DNA from 4 places in the Pseudomonas sp. P4_C4 genome. Region 2 is predicted to be linked to each of the others. Evidence: predicted binding sites of a transcription regulator. Region 2 holds the regulator's gene; each other region holds the start of a gene.

The links. Region 2 encodes sigma-54, which starts transcription at its own class of promoters, with help from an activator protein. Its sites were predicted from a motif close to ANTGGCATNNANNTTGCTNT; they were not measured.
Region 1: a site for sigma-54 is predicted at 1,729-1,748, ahead of glnA (type I glutamate--ammonia ligase). Genes of this name have one in related genera too.
Region 3: a site for sigma-54 is predicted at 1,384-1,403, ahead of AC1DXW_RS06180 (flagellar basal body rod protein FlgF). Genes of this name have one in related genera too.
Region 4: a site for sigma-54 is predicted at 1,345-1,364, ahead of glnK (P-II family nitrogen regulator). Genes of this name have one in related genera too.

What each region holds. Positions count from the first base shown of each region.
Region 1 covers NZ_JBFUID010000001.1:73,865-76,939, reverse strand. Annotated here, with positions in the region: gene thiI (tRNA uracil 4-sulfurtransferase ThiI) at 60-1,514, opposite strand; gene glnA (type I glutamate--ammonia ligase) at 1,843-3,075, shown strand, end outside.
Region 2 covers NZ_JBFUID010000008.1:107,903-110,977, reverse strand. Annotated here, with positions in the region: gene lptA (lipopolysaccharide transport periplasmic protein LptA) at 1-112, shown strand, start outside; gene lptB (LPS export ABC transporter ATP-binding protein) at 112-837, shown strand; gene AC1DXW_RS07030 (RNA polymerase factor sigma-54) at 1,110-2,603, shown strand; gene hpf (ribosome hibernation-promoting factor, HPF/YfiA family) at 2,678-2,986, shown strand; gene ptsN (PTS IIA-like nitrogen regulatory protein PtsN) at 2,999-3,075, shown strand, end outside.
Region 3 covers NZ_JBFUID010000007.1:46,958-50,032, forward strand. Annotated here, with positions in the region: gene AC1DXW_RS06175 (sigma-54-dependent phenylalanine hydroxylase transcriptional regulator PhhR) at 1-1,121, shown strand, start outside; gene AC1DXW_RS06180 (flagellar basal body rod protein FlgF) at 1,458-2,198, shown strand; gene flgG (flagellar basal-body rod protein FlgG) at 2,244-3,029, shown strand.
Region 4 covers NZ_JBFUID010000002.1:61,807-64,881, reverse strand. Annotated here, with positions in the region: gene AC1DXW_RS01835 (ammonium transporter) at 1-763, opposite strand, end outside; gene glnK (P-II family nitrogen regulator) at 799-1,137, opposite strand; gene AC1DXW_RS01825 (accessory factor UbiK family protein) at 1,558-1,818, shown strand; gene AC1DXW_RS01820 (BRO-N domain-containing protein) at 2,195-2,719, shown strand; gene AC1DXW_RS01815 (HigA family addiction module antitoxin) at 2,731-2,994, opposite strand.

The sequences.
Region 1 (3,075 bases), on a different contig from region 2:
GCTTGACGGTGGCATCGGGGGGCCGGTGACGCAGGCCACAGGCAAACAGCCCCGGGCACTTAGCTCGGTCGATAAACGCGCACATTGGCATGCCCCTCACTGAGCAAATGGTGGGCATGCAGGCGACTCATCACGCCTTTGTCGCAATACAGCAGGTACTGGCGAGTAGGGTCCAGTTCCTTGAAACGAGCGTTCACTGCATAAAACGGCATCGTTTGTACCTCGATGCCAGCGAGGTCCAGCGGGTCGTCTTCAGCGGCATCCGGGTGACGGATGTCGATGACGATCTGACCGGCCAGCGCTTCGCTGACTTCTTCAATCTGCAAGTCCTGGCCCAGTTCATCGATCACGCGATCGATCGGCACCAGTTTGGCGTTTTCGAGCGCACGCTCGAGTACCGCCATATCGAATTCTTTCTCTTCATGCTCGACGCGATAGCGCTTGGCCGCTGTCTTCGGATTGACCGAGATGACGCCGCAGTACTCCGGCATGTGCCGGGCGAAATCGGCGGTACCGATTTCGATTGCCGTGTCGATAATGTCCTGCTTGTGGCTGGCGATCAGCGGACGCAACACCAGCTTGTCGGTCACGCAGTCGATCACTGACAGGTTTGGCAACGTCTGGCTCGACACCTGGGAGATCGCCTCACCGGTTACCAGCGCCTCGATGTGCAGTCGATCGGCAATTTGGGAGGAAGCGCGCAACATCATACGCTTCAATACTACGCCCATATGACTGTTATCGACTTTGCCGAGAATTTCGCCCAGCACTTCCTCGAACGGCACACTGACAAATAGCACGCGTTGGGAGCTGCCGTACTTCTTCCAGATGAAATGCGCGACTTCCATGACGCCCAGTTCGTGGGCACGTCCACCCAGATTGAAGAAGCAGAAGTGCGCCATCAGGCCACGGCGCATGATCTGGTAGGCCGCCACGGTGGAATCGAAGCCGCCGGACATCAGCACCAGCGTCTGCTCCAGGGCGCCCAGCGGATATCCGCCGATGCCGTTGTGCTGGCTGTGGATCACGAACAACCGTTGGTCGCGAACTTCGATGCGGACTTCGATTTCCGGCGCTTTCAAGTCGATCCCGGCGGCGCCGCACTCACGACGCAGCTTGCTGCCGACGTATTTTTCGACGTCCATCGAGCTGAACGTGTGCTTGCCCGCACGCTTGCAGCGCACCGAGAAAATCTTCCCGGCCAGCGCATCGCCGTAGTGGTGTTTGCACTTTTCGGTGATGTCGTCGAAGTCGCCCAGCGGGTACTCGTCGATCTGCAGAAAGTGCGCGATGCCCGGCATGCAGGTCAGGCGCTCACCCATCTCTTTCAAGGCTTTCGGGTCGGTGACGCGGGTTTCCAGCTCGAGATTGTCCCACACGCCGCTCACCACCACGGCCGGGTCCAGATCGCGGAGCACGGCGCGGATGTTTTTGGCCAACTGGCGGATAAATTTCGTCCGGACAGGTCGACTCTTGATGGTGATCTCGGGGAAGACTTTTACGATTAATTTCATGGAAACAGCGCGCGCAGGGCCTGCCGAAAAAGGGGGGCGCGGATTATAGCGGAAATTGCTCAAGGTTTAACCAGTTAATGTGCAGAAGGTTTCGTGCGCACCAAAACAGGTCATTTATTGAAATGAGCGCCACATTGTAGGGCGGGATTTTCCGCTTTAAGGTACTTTTCCGCCTGACAGGCGTGAAATTGGGGCAAAAAACCCATGCTGGGGCACTGGCATGCAATTTGCTCCCTTGTGAGGCAGGTTGCCTTGGCAGAGTATTCGCGCCGGCATCACCCACATTTAAGGGCATCCATTACCAGCCCGAAGCCACCCGGAGGACACTATGTCGAAGTCGGTTCAACTCATCAAAGATCATGACGTCAAGTGGATTGATCTGCGCTTCACGGACACCAAAGGCACTCAGCACCACGTGACCATGCCGGCTCGCGATGCGCTGGATGACGACTTCTTCGAAGTCGGCAAAATGTTCGACGGTTCCTCCATCGCTGGCTGGAAAGGCATCGAAGCCTCCGACATGATTCTGATGCCGGACGACTCCACCGCTGTTCTGGATCCGTTCACCGAAGAACCGACCCTGATCCTGGTCTGCGACATCATCGAGCCTTCGAGCATGCAAGGCTACGATCGCGACCCACGTGCGATCGCCAAGCGCGCCGAAGAGCACCTGAAAGCCACCGCTATCGGTGACACCGTGTACGCCGGTCCAGAGCCAGAGTTCTTCATCTTCGACCAGGTCAAGTTCAAGTCCGACATTTCCGGCTCCATGTTCAAGATCTACTCTGAACAAGGTTCGTGGATGTCCGACCAGGACATCGAAGGCGGCAACAAAGGCCACCGTCCAGGCGTCAAAGGCGGCTACTTCCCGGTTCCACCGTTCGACCACGACCACGAAATCCGTACCTCCATGTGCAACGCACTGGAAGAAATGGGCCTGACCGTCGAAGTTCACCACCACGAAGTGGCGACTGCCGGCCAGAACGAAATCGGCGTCAAGTTCAACACCCTGGTGAAGAAAGCCGACGAAACCCAAACCCTGAAGTATGTCGTGCACAACGTAGCCGATGCCTACGGCCGTACCGCTACCTTCATGCCTAAGCCGCTGTACGGCGACAACGGCTCGGGTATGCACGTACACATGTCCATCTGGAAAGATGGCAAGAACACCTTCGCAGGCGAAGGCTATGCCGGTCTGTCCGATACCGCTCTGTACTTCATCGGCGGCATCATCAAGCACGGTAAGGCCCTGAACGGCTTCACCAACCCGGCGACCAACTCCTACAAGCGTCTGGTTCCAGGCTTCGAAGCTCCAGTGATGCTGGCCTACTCGGCTCGCAACCGCTCCGCTTCGATCCGTATTCCTTACGTGTCGAGCCCGAAAGCCCGCCGTATCGAAGCACGCTTCCCGGATCCGGCTGCCAACCCGTACCTGTGCTTCGCCGCACTGTTGATGGCTGGCCTGGACGGCATCCAGAACAAAATCCACCCTGGCGATGCCGCTGACAAAAACCTGTACGACCTGCCGCCTGAAGAGGCCAAAGAGATCCCACAAGTTTGC
Region 2 (3,075 bases):
GAAGCTGGCCAGCGCCGGTCGCGCCACCGGCAGCAAGGTGACCGAGTCGCGTCCGCGTATCGACATGGTGATCCAGCCGAAGAAGAAAACCGACGAGAAAAAGGCCCAGTAATGGCAACTCTGAAAGCTCAGCATCTGGCCAAGAGCTACAAGAGCCGCCAGGTCGTGCGCGACGTCAGCCTGTCCATCGACAGCGGTCAGATCGTCGGCCTGCTTGGCCCGAACGGTGCCGGCAAGACCACCTGCTTCTACATGATCGTCGGTCTGGTGCAGGCCGACCAGGGCCGCGTCCTGATCGATGACCTGGACATCAGCCACCAGCCGATGCACGGCCGCGCAAAGGCTGGTATCGGCTACCTGCCGCAAGAAGCATCGATCTTCCGCAAACTGTCGGTGGCCGACAACATCATGGCCATCCTCGAGACCCGCAAGGAACTCGACAAGGCCGGTCGGCGCAAGGAACTGGAAAGCCTGCTGCAGGAATTCCACATCAGCCACATCCGCGACAACCTCGGCATGAGCCTGTCTGGTGGTGAGCGCCGTCGCGTGGAAATCGCCCGAGCCCTGGCCACCAACCCGAAATTCATCCTCCTCGACGAACCCTTCGCCGGCGTGGACCCGATTTCGGTCGGGGACATCAAGCAGATCATTCACCACCTCAAGGCCAAAGGCATTGGCGTGCTGATCACCGACCACAACGTTCGTGAAACCCTGGATATCTGCGAAACCGCCTACATCGTCAACGACGGCCAACTGATCGCCGAAGGCGACGCTGAAACCATCCTGGCCAACGACCTGGTGAAGGAAGTGTACCTGGGCCACGAATTCCGCCTGTAAGACACCGAGATGCGAGACTGGTCGACGAGCGCTTGTCTCGATAAAAAACAACTCTTTTTTATTGTTACAGCGCTCTAGGCAAACACGACGCCTCAAAGATGTTCAAGAGCCGGCCGGAGCAACCTGTCAACAAAACATTGCAGCTTTTTATTGTTACAGCGCTCTAGGCAAACTCTACAGTTTCAGGCATATAATTTGCTTATGTTTGGCGCCCCGGCGCCCTGTAGTGGATGGCGCGTGTGCGCCGGCGAATAAGGTGTTAAGCCCCTGCCATGAAACCATCGCTAGTCTTGAGAATGGGCCAGCAGCTGACGATGACACCGCAGCTGCAACAGGCTATCCGCCTGCTCCAATTGTCGACCCTGGACCTGCAACAGGAAATCCAGGAGGCCCTGGAGTCCAATCCGATGCTCGAACGCCAGGAAGAAGGCGACGACTTCGATAACACCGACCCCTTGGCCGACAACGCCGAACAGAAGCCCAACACCGACATCCAGGAACCCTCCTACCAGGAAACCGCCCCGACGGTTGATAACCTCGATGAGGGTGACTGGAACGAGCGCATCCCCAACGAACTCCCCGTCGACACCGCGTGGGAAGACGTTTACCAGACCAGCGCCAGCAGCCTGCCCAGCAATGACGACGACGAGTGGGACTTCACCACCCGTACCTCGGCCGGCGAAAGCTTGCAAAGCCACTTGCTGTGGCAACTGAACCTGGCCCCGATGTCCGACACCGATCGCCTGATCGCCGTGACCCTGATCGACTGCATCAACAATCAGGGCTACCTGGACGAAACCCTCGAGGAAATCCTCGACGCCTTCGATCCGGAACTGGACATCGAACTGGACGAAATCGAAGCGGTCCTGCATCGCATCCAGCAATTCGAGCCCGCCGGCATCGGCGCCCGCAACCTGGGCGAATGCCTGCTGCTGCAATTGCGCCAGCTACCCGCCAAGACCCCTTGGCTGGCTGAGGCCAAGCGCCTGGTCACCGATTACATCGACTTGCTTGGCAGCCGCGACTATAGCCAACTGATGCGCCGCATGAAGCTCAAGGAAGATGAACTACGCCAGGTCATCGAGCTGGTCCAGAGCCTCAACCCGCGCCCGGGTTCGCAGATCGAGTCCACCGAAGCCGAGTATGTCGTTCCTGACGTTATCGTGCGCAAGGACAACGAGCGCTGGCTGGTGGAGCTGAATCAGGAGTCGGTGCCACGGCTGCGGGTCAACGCCCAGTACGCTGGTTTCGTGCGCCGCGCCGACACCAGCGCCGACAACACGTTCATGCGCAATCAGTTGCAGGAGGCCCGCTGGTTCATCAAGAGCCTGCAAAGCCGCAATGAAACCCTTATGAAGGTTGCCACCCAGATCGTCGAGCATCAGCGTGGTTTCCTCGAATATGGCGACGAAGCCATGAAGCCGCTGGTCCTGCATGACATCGCCGAAGCGGTCGGCATGCATGAGTCGACGATTTCACGGGTGACCACCCAGAAGTTCATGCACACCCCCCGGGGCATTTATGAACTGAAGTACTTTTTCTCCAGTCACGTCAGCACCTCCGAAGGCGGCGAATGCTCGTCCACGGCGATCCGCGCGATCATCAAAAAACTGGTTGCCGCGGAAAATCAGAAAAAGCCATTGAGTGACAGCAAGATCGCTGGTTTACTGGAGGCACAAGGCATTCAGGTGGCTCGCCGCACCGTCGCCAAGTACCGCGAATCCCTCGGGATCGCGCCTTCGAGCGAACGCAAGCGGTTGATGTAGAGCCACGCCACAGCGTTCCAGTGGCAGGCATTTCTGCCTGCCGCTTTATGCACTGGCAACGAAGGAGAAGCTGTATGCAAGTCAACATCAGTGGACACCAACTGGAAGTGACCGAACCTCTTCGCACCTACATCGGCGAAAAACTCGAACGATTGGAGCGACATTTCGACAAGATCACTAATGTGCAGGTCACGATGACCGTCGAAAAACTGAAGCAGAAAATCGAAGCCACGCTGCATATTCCCGGGAATGAAGTGGTCGCCAACGCGGAACATACCGATATGTACGCCGCGATCGACGCACTCACCGACAAGCTGGATAAACAACTCAAAAAGCATAAGGAAAAGACCCAGAGCCTCCTCCAGGGTGCAACCGGTCGTTAACACTCCCAACCCATGATCCGACTTGAAAGTATCCTGACCCCCGGCCGTTCCCTGGTGAACGTGCCGGGCGGCAGTAAAAAGAAAGCCCT
Region 3 (3,075 bases), on a different contig from region 2:
TCAACGGGCTGCGGGTCAAGGTCAAGGGTGACGTGTTCCTGGCCGACATCGCGCCACTGCAATCGGAGCATGACGACAGCGAAGCCATGGCCGGTGCGGTGCTGACGTTGCATCGAGCGGACCGGGTGGGCGAGCGCATCTACAACGTGCGCAAGCAGGAATTGCGTGGCTTCGACAGCATCTTCCAAAGCTCGAAAGTCATGGCTGCCGTAGTGCGCGAAGCGCGGCGCATGGCGCCACTCGATGCACCGCTATTGATAGAAGGCGAAACCGGCACCGGCAAAGAATTGTTGGCGCGGGCCTGCCATCTGGCCAGTCCTCGTGGGCAGTCGCCATTGATGGCGCTCAACTGCGCCGGCCTGCCCGAGTCCATGGCCGAGACGGAATTGTTCGGTTACGGCCCCGGTGCCTTCGAAGGGGCGCGGGCAGAAGGCAAGCTCGGGCTGCTGGAGCTGACGGCGGGCGGTACGCTGTTTCTCGATGGCGTCGGGGAAATGAGCCCGCGCTTGCAGGTGAAGTTGCTGCGCTTCCTGCAGGACGGTTGCTTCCGTCGTGTAGGCAGTGATGAAGAGGTCTACCTTGACGTGCGAGTGATCTGCGCGACCCAGGTCGACCTGTCCGAACTGTGCGCTCGCGGTGAGTTCCGCCAGGATCTCTATCACCGCTTGAATGTGTTGTCGCTGCACATCCCGCCGCTGCGCGAATGCCTCGACGGCTTGACGCCGCTGGTGGAGCACTTCCTCGATCAGGCCAGTCGGCAGATCGGTTGCCCGCTGCCGAAACTGGCCCCGGCGGCCATGGAGCGGCTCAGTCACTACCATTGGCCGGGTAACGTGCGGCAACTGGAGAACGTGCTGTTCCAGGCGGTTTCCCTGTGCGACGGCGGCACGGTCAAGGCCGAGCACATTCGTTTGCCGGACTATGGTGTGCGCCAACCCCTTGGCGATTTTTCGCTGGAGGGTGGGTTGGACGAGATCGTCGGGCGTTTCGAGAAGGCGGTGCTGGAGCGGCTGTATTCCGAGCATCCGAGCAGCCGGCAGCTGGGCAAGCGGTTGGGGGTTTCGCATACCACCATTGCCAACAAGTTGCGTGAATATGAGGTGGGCAAGACTGAGTCATAGCTGAGGCCTGCTGCGTTTGTGCTGGCCTCATCGCGAGCAAGCTCGCTCCCACAGTGGTTCATCGGCGGACACACAATCTGTGATCACCAGTGACCCTGTGGGAGCGAGCTTGCTCGCGATGGCGGTTGTGGCCGTTGCCCACGGTCACACCTTGCCACCCACTGGCATGACACCGCCGGTTTTTCGTCTCTGATACAAATCACAAATCCCCTCTGAATCCCCAAAGTCCCCTGTTTGCCGGGCCTGGCGCCGCCAAAAACAAGTTGGTCTGCAAATTGCTTATGGCTCAGCAGTACAGCAGTGGGCGGCAAACGTCCGGCAGGCAGAGGAAAGAGTGTGGACAAGTACCTTTATGTGGCAATGACCGGCGCCAGCCAGAATGCACTGGCGCAAAAGGCGCATGCCAACAACCTCGCGAACATCTCCACCAACGGCTTCCAGAAAGACCTGGAGCAAGCTCGTTCAATGCCGGTGTTCGGTGACAGCTTTCCGGCGCGTGCGTTTGCCATGTCCGAACGCCCGGCCACCGATTTCTCCCCCGGCTCACTGGTGGAAACCGGTCGCGACCTTGACGTTGCCGTGCAAGGCAGCGGCTGGATTGCCGTACAGAATCCCGATGGTGCTGAAAGCTACGTGCGCACCGGCAGCCTGAACGTTGACGCCCTGGGCGTGTTGCGTGCCGGTAATGGCATGCCGGTCATGGGCAATGGCGGGCCGATTGCCGTGCCGCCGGAGCAGCAGATCGAAGTCGGCGAGGACGGCACCATCAGCATCCGCGCAATGGGCGAAGGTCCCCGGGTGATGGCTGAAGTCGACCGCATCAAGCTGGTCAATCCGGACCTCAAGAACATGACCAAAGGCCTGGATGGTTCGATCCACACCAAGGACGGCGCGCCTGCGCAGGCCGATGCCGGCGTCAAGCTGGTGTCCGGGTTCCTCGAGTCGAGCAACGTCAATGCCGTGGAAGAGATGACCTCGGTACTGGCCTTGTCCAAGCAATTCGAGCTGCACATCAAGATGATGAACACCGCCAAAGACGATGACCAGGCCATGGCTCGGGTCTTGCAGATCAGCTAATTACCAGAACGTCGCGCCGTAAAACAGGCGCACGAGGAGAATCGAATGCTTCCGGCTCTATGGGTTGCCAAAACAGGCCTGTCCGCCCAGGACACCAACCTGACCACCATTTCCAACAACCTGGCCAACGTGTCGACCACGGGTTTCAAGCGTGACCGCGCCGAGTTCCAGGACCTGCTCTACCAGATCAAGCGTCAGCCAGGCGCCCAGTCGACCCAGGACAGCGAACTGCCGTCGGGTCTGCAACTGGGTACCGGTGTGCGTATCGTCGGCACCCAGAAAAACTTCACCGCCGGCAGTCTGCAAACCACCGAACAGCCACTGGACATGGCCATCGACGGTCGCGGTTTTTTCCAGATCCTGCAACCGGACGGCACCACGTCCTACACCCGTGACGGGACCTTCCACCTGGACTCCAACGGCCAGATCGTCAACGCCAGCGGCTTTGCCCTCGAACCGGCCATTGTCATTCCGAACGACGCGCAAACCTTCACGGTCGGTCGCGACGGCACAGTGTCCATCACCGTTGCCGGCAACCCGGCTGCCCAGGTGATCGGCAACCTGCAAACCGCCGACTTCATCAACCCGGCCGGCCTGCAGGCAGTGGGCAACAACCTGTTCCTGGAAACCGCCGCCAGTGGCGCGCCGCAAGTCGGCACTCCGGGCCTGAACGGTTTCGGCACCACGCTGCAGAACACCCTGGAAACGTCCAACGTCAGCACCGTTGAGGAGATGGTCAACATGATCACCACCCAACGCGCCTACGAGATGAACTCCAAGGTGATCTCCACCGCCGACCAGATGCTCTCGTTCGTAACGCAGAATCTGTAATCAAGTCTATGGGGCGGCCATGAGGCTGCCTGCAACACCGTGAGGT
Region 4 (3,075 bases), on a different contig from region 2:
CGAACCAGCCGACCCACAGCATGGCCGCGCCCATCAAGGTGTAACCGAGGTTGTGCGGCGCCATCGGCGTGGTCGGGAAGCCCTTACGCTTGCCCAGCACCAGGCAGGCAACCAGACCGGCCACACCGGCGTTGATGTGCACCACCGTGCCACCGGCGAAGTCCAGAACACCCCAGTCCCACAACAGGCCGCCGTTACCGGACCAGACCATGTGCGCAATCGGCGCGTAAACCAGGGTGAACCACACGCCCATGAAAACCAGCATCGCGGAGAACTTCATCCGCTCGGCGAAGGCGCCGACGATCAACGCCGGGGTGATGATCGCGAAGGTCATCTGGAAGGTGACGAACACCGCCTCGGGGAACAGCGCCGCAGGACCGGTCAGGCTGGCAGGCGTGATGCCGGCGAGGAATGCCTTGCCCATGCCGCCGAAGAACGAGTTGAAGTTGATGACGCCCTGCTCCATGCCCGTGGTGTCGAACGCGATGCTGTAGCCATAAATGACCCACAGGACGCTGATCAGACCAGTAATGGCGAAGCACTGCATCATCACGGAAAGAATGTTTTTCGACCGGACCATACCGCCGTAGAACAGCGCAAGGCCGGGAATGGTCATGAACAGCACCAAGGCTGTAGAGGTCATCATCCAGGCGGTATCGCCGGAGTTGAGGACGGGTGCCGCCACTTCGTCTGCCGCCAAGGCAAGGCTGGGCATTACGATGGACAACAGGGCTCCTAGCCCTGCGAATTTACGCAGAGTCATATTGTTTTCTCCTGGGGCGTTGGGTTTGTGGCGGCTTAGATAGCGTCGGTATCGGTTTCGCCGGTACGGATGCGAATCGCCTGTTCCAGATTGACCACGAAGATCTTGCCGTCACCGATCTTGCCGGTGTTGGCAGCCTTGGTGATGGCCTCGATTACCCGGTCCAGATCCTTGTCGTCGATGGCGACGTCGATCTTCACCTTGGGCAGGAAATCGACCACGTATTCCGCGCCGCGATACAGCTCGGTGTGACCCTTCTGCCGACCAAAGCCTTTGACTTCAGTGACGGTAATGCCCTGCACGCCGATCTCGGACAGCGACTCGCGTACGTCGTCCAGCTTGAACGGCTTGATGATGGCAGTGACTAGCTTCATGAAAACTCTCTCCCGAATTGGTGAACTTGCCCCAGGAAAACAAACCCGTCTCAAGTCTAAGCGCAGTGCCTGGCTTTGTAACGCATCGTCGGCCTTACCTGCCCGTTCGACGCCAGCTAACCGCTCCTCACGAAGCACTCCCCCGTGTTTCGCTTGGCGCACTGCATTCGTCACAGCGACTGCATCAGTGCATGGGTCACCAGCATCTAAGCAGAAACCTTGCCATCTCCACAAAACTCATAGTTTTCAATCTTTTGCCGGCAGATGTCCGCCATATCGCAACAACACTCGCCGGGTTACGCACAATAACGGTGCGACGCCGTCCGTCCCCATGCGCGAAAAGTGTGCGCCCTTCGCCTGCGCAAAGAACTATAGACACTGCGTGATACACTGCCCGCCATTGTTTCCAGGACATTGCCCATGCTCGCGCCCAAAGACTTCCTCGACGCCCTCACCGGCACCGCCTCCCGCCTCTTCAGCGGCGACACGCCTCTGCCGAAAGCAGAAATCGAAAGCCAATTCAAAATGTTGCTGCAGAGCGGCTTCAGCAAACTGGATCTGGTGAGCCGGGAAGAATTCGATAGCCAGATGGTTGTATTGGCACGCACCCGGGCACGGTTGGAAAGCCTAGAGGCGAAGGTGGCGGAGTTGGAAGCGAAGCTGAGTCCGCCGACCGAGTAACTCATCAATCCTGATTTGAAATACAGCCCCTGTAGGAGCTGCCGAAGGCTGCGATCTTTTGATCCTAAGCCCCGCAAAAATCCCGGCAACGTCCTACAAACATCACACCGCCGTCCGATTGCGTCGCTAAGCGCCGATTCCTAAGCTCATCCCGGCTGAACATTCAGCACTGGGTTTGGCGACCTGGAAGCTTAAGGCGCACGACGACCATCCGAAGGCGGGAAATACTCCGCCACATCGAGTCATGGCGGTTGTGCGTGGGAGATCTTCGGATCTGCCGGGTTCCTTTTGCTCCGGTTCGCCAACCCGCGTACAACTGCCACCCAATTGTTTGGCGACAATTACTGGCAGCCCTTAAGCAAAAGGAGCTGTATCAATGAATAGCGATGACGCTTACCTGATCCCTCACGTCTTCACCCGCCACAAACTCCACCTCCATGCACTTCTCCTGCAAAACCAACCCTGGTTCAGCGCCCGCGACCTCGGCCGCCTCCTGCGCCTCTACCTCGACGAACGCGCCGTCCGGAAACTCGATCCCGACCAGCGTCAAACCGTAAAAATGCTCATCCACGGCAGCATCGAAAACACCCTTCTGATCAGCGAATCCGGCGTTTACGCATTACTGGTCTATCACTACTGCCCCGAATACCGAGCCTTACGCGAATGGCTCACCCACGAAGTCGTTCCCGCCCTGCGAGACGCCCAACACCCTGCTGCAATCGAGCGCCCACAACTGAGCCTGCTCAATTGGCCGGAAATGTCGTTGAGCTTGCTGCACTGGAACAACCAGCCGTGGATTCGGCTGCAGGATGTGCCGCAGATGATGACAGAGCGGGAGCAGGCAAGACGCCCGGTAAAACCGTGGTGGAAGCGGGCTTCACGGGTCTTGCAGTCGCTTTGAATATTTAACGTTCAACCACGCTCGATCCAGGCTGAGCGCAGTTCGTAGGTCGATTGCAGATTCAGCCAGAAATCGGGTGTGGTATTCAGGTGGATGGATAGCTTTTGCGCCAGACCAACACTGACACCGCTCCGCTGATTCACAACATCGCTTATTTCCGCCCCTGGTTCGTTCAGCGAGCGAGCCAGAGCATTGGTTGTAATGCCCAGACGCTTCAGAAACTCCTCACTTAGAACTTCACCAGGATGAATCGGCCGCATTCCATTCTTGTTCATTCACGCCTCCTACGGTTGCATTCAGCGAGATCATAAGCAGCAACCTTCCTCAGGCAAGACCATCCACGCTCTTTCACCGAC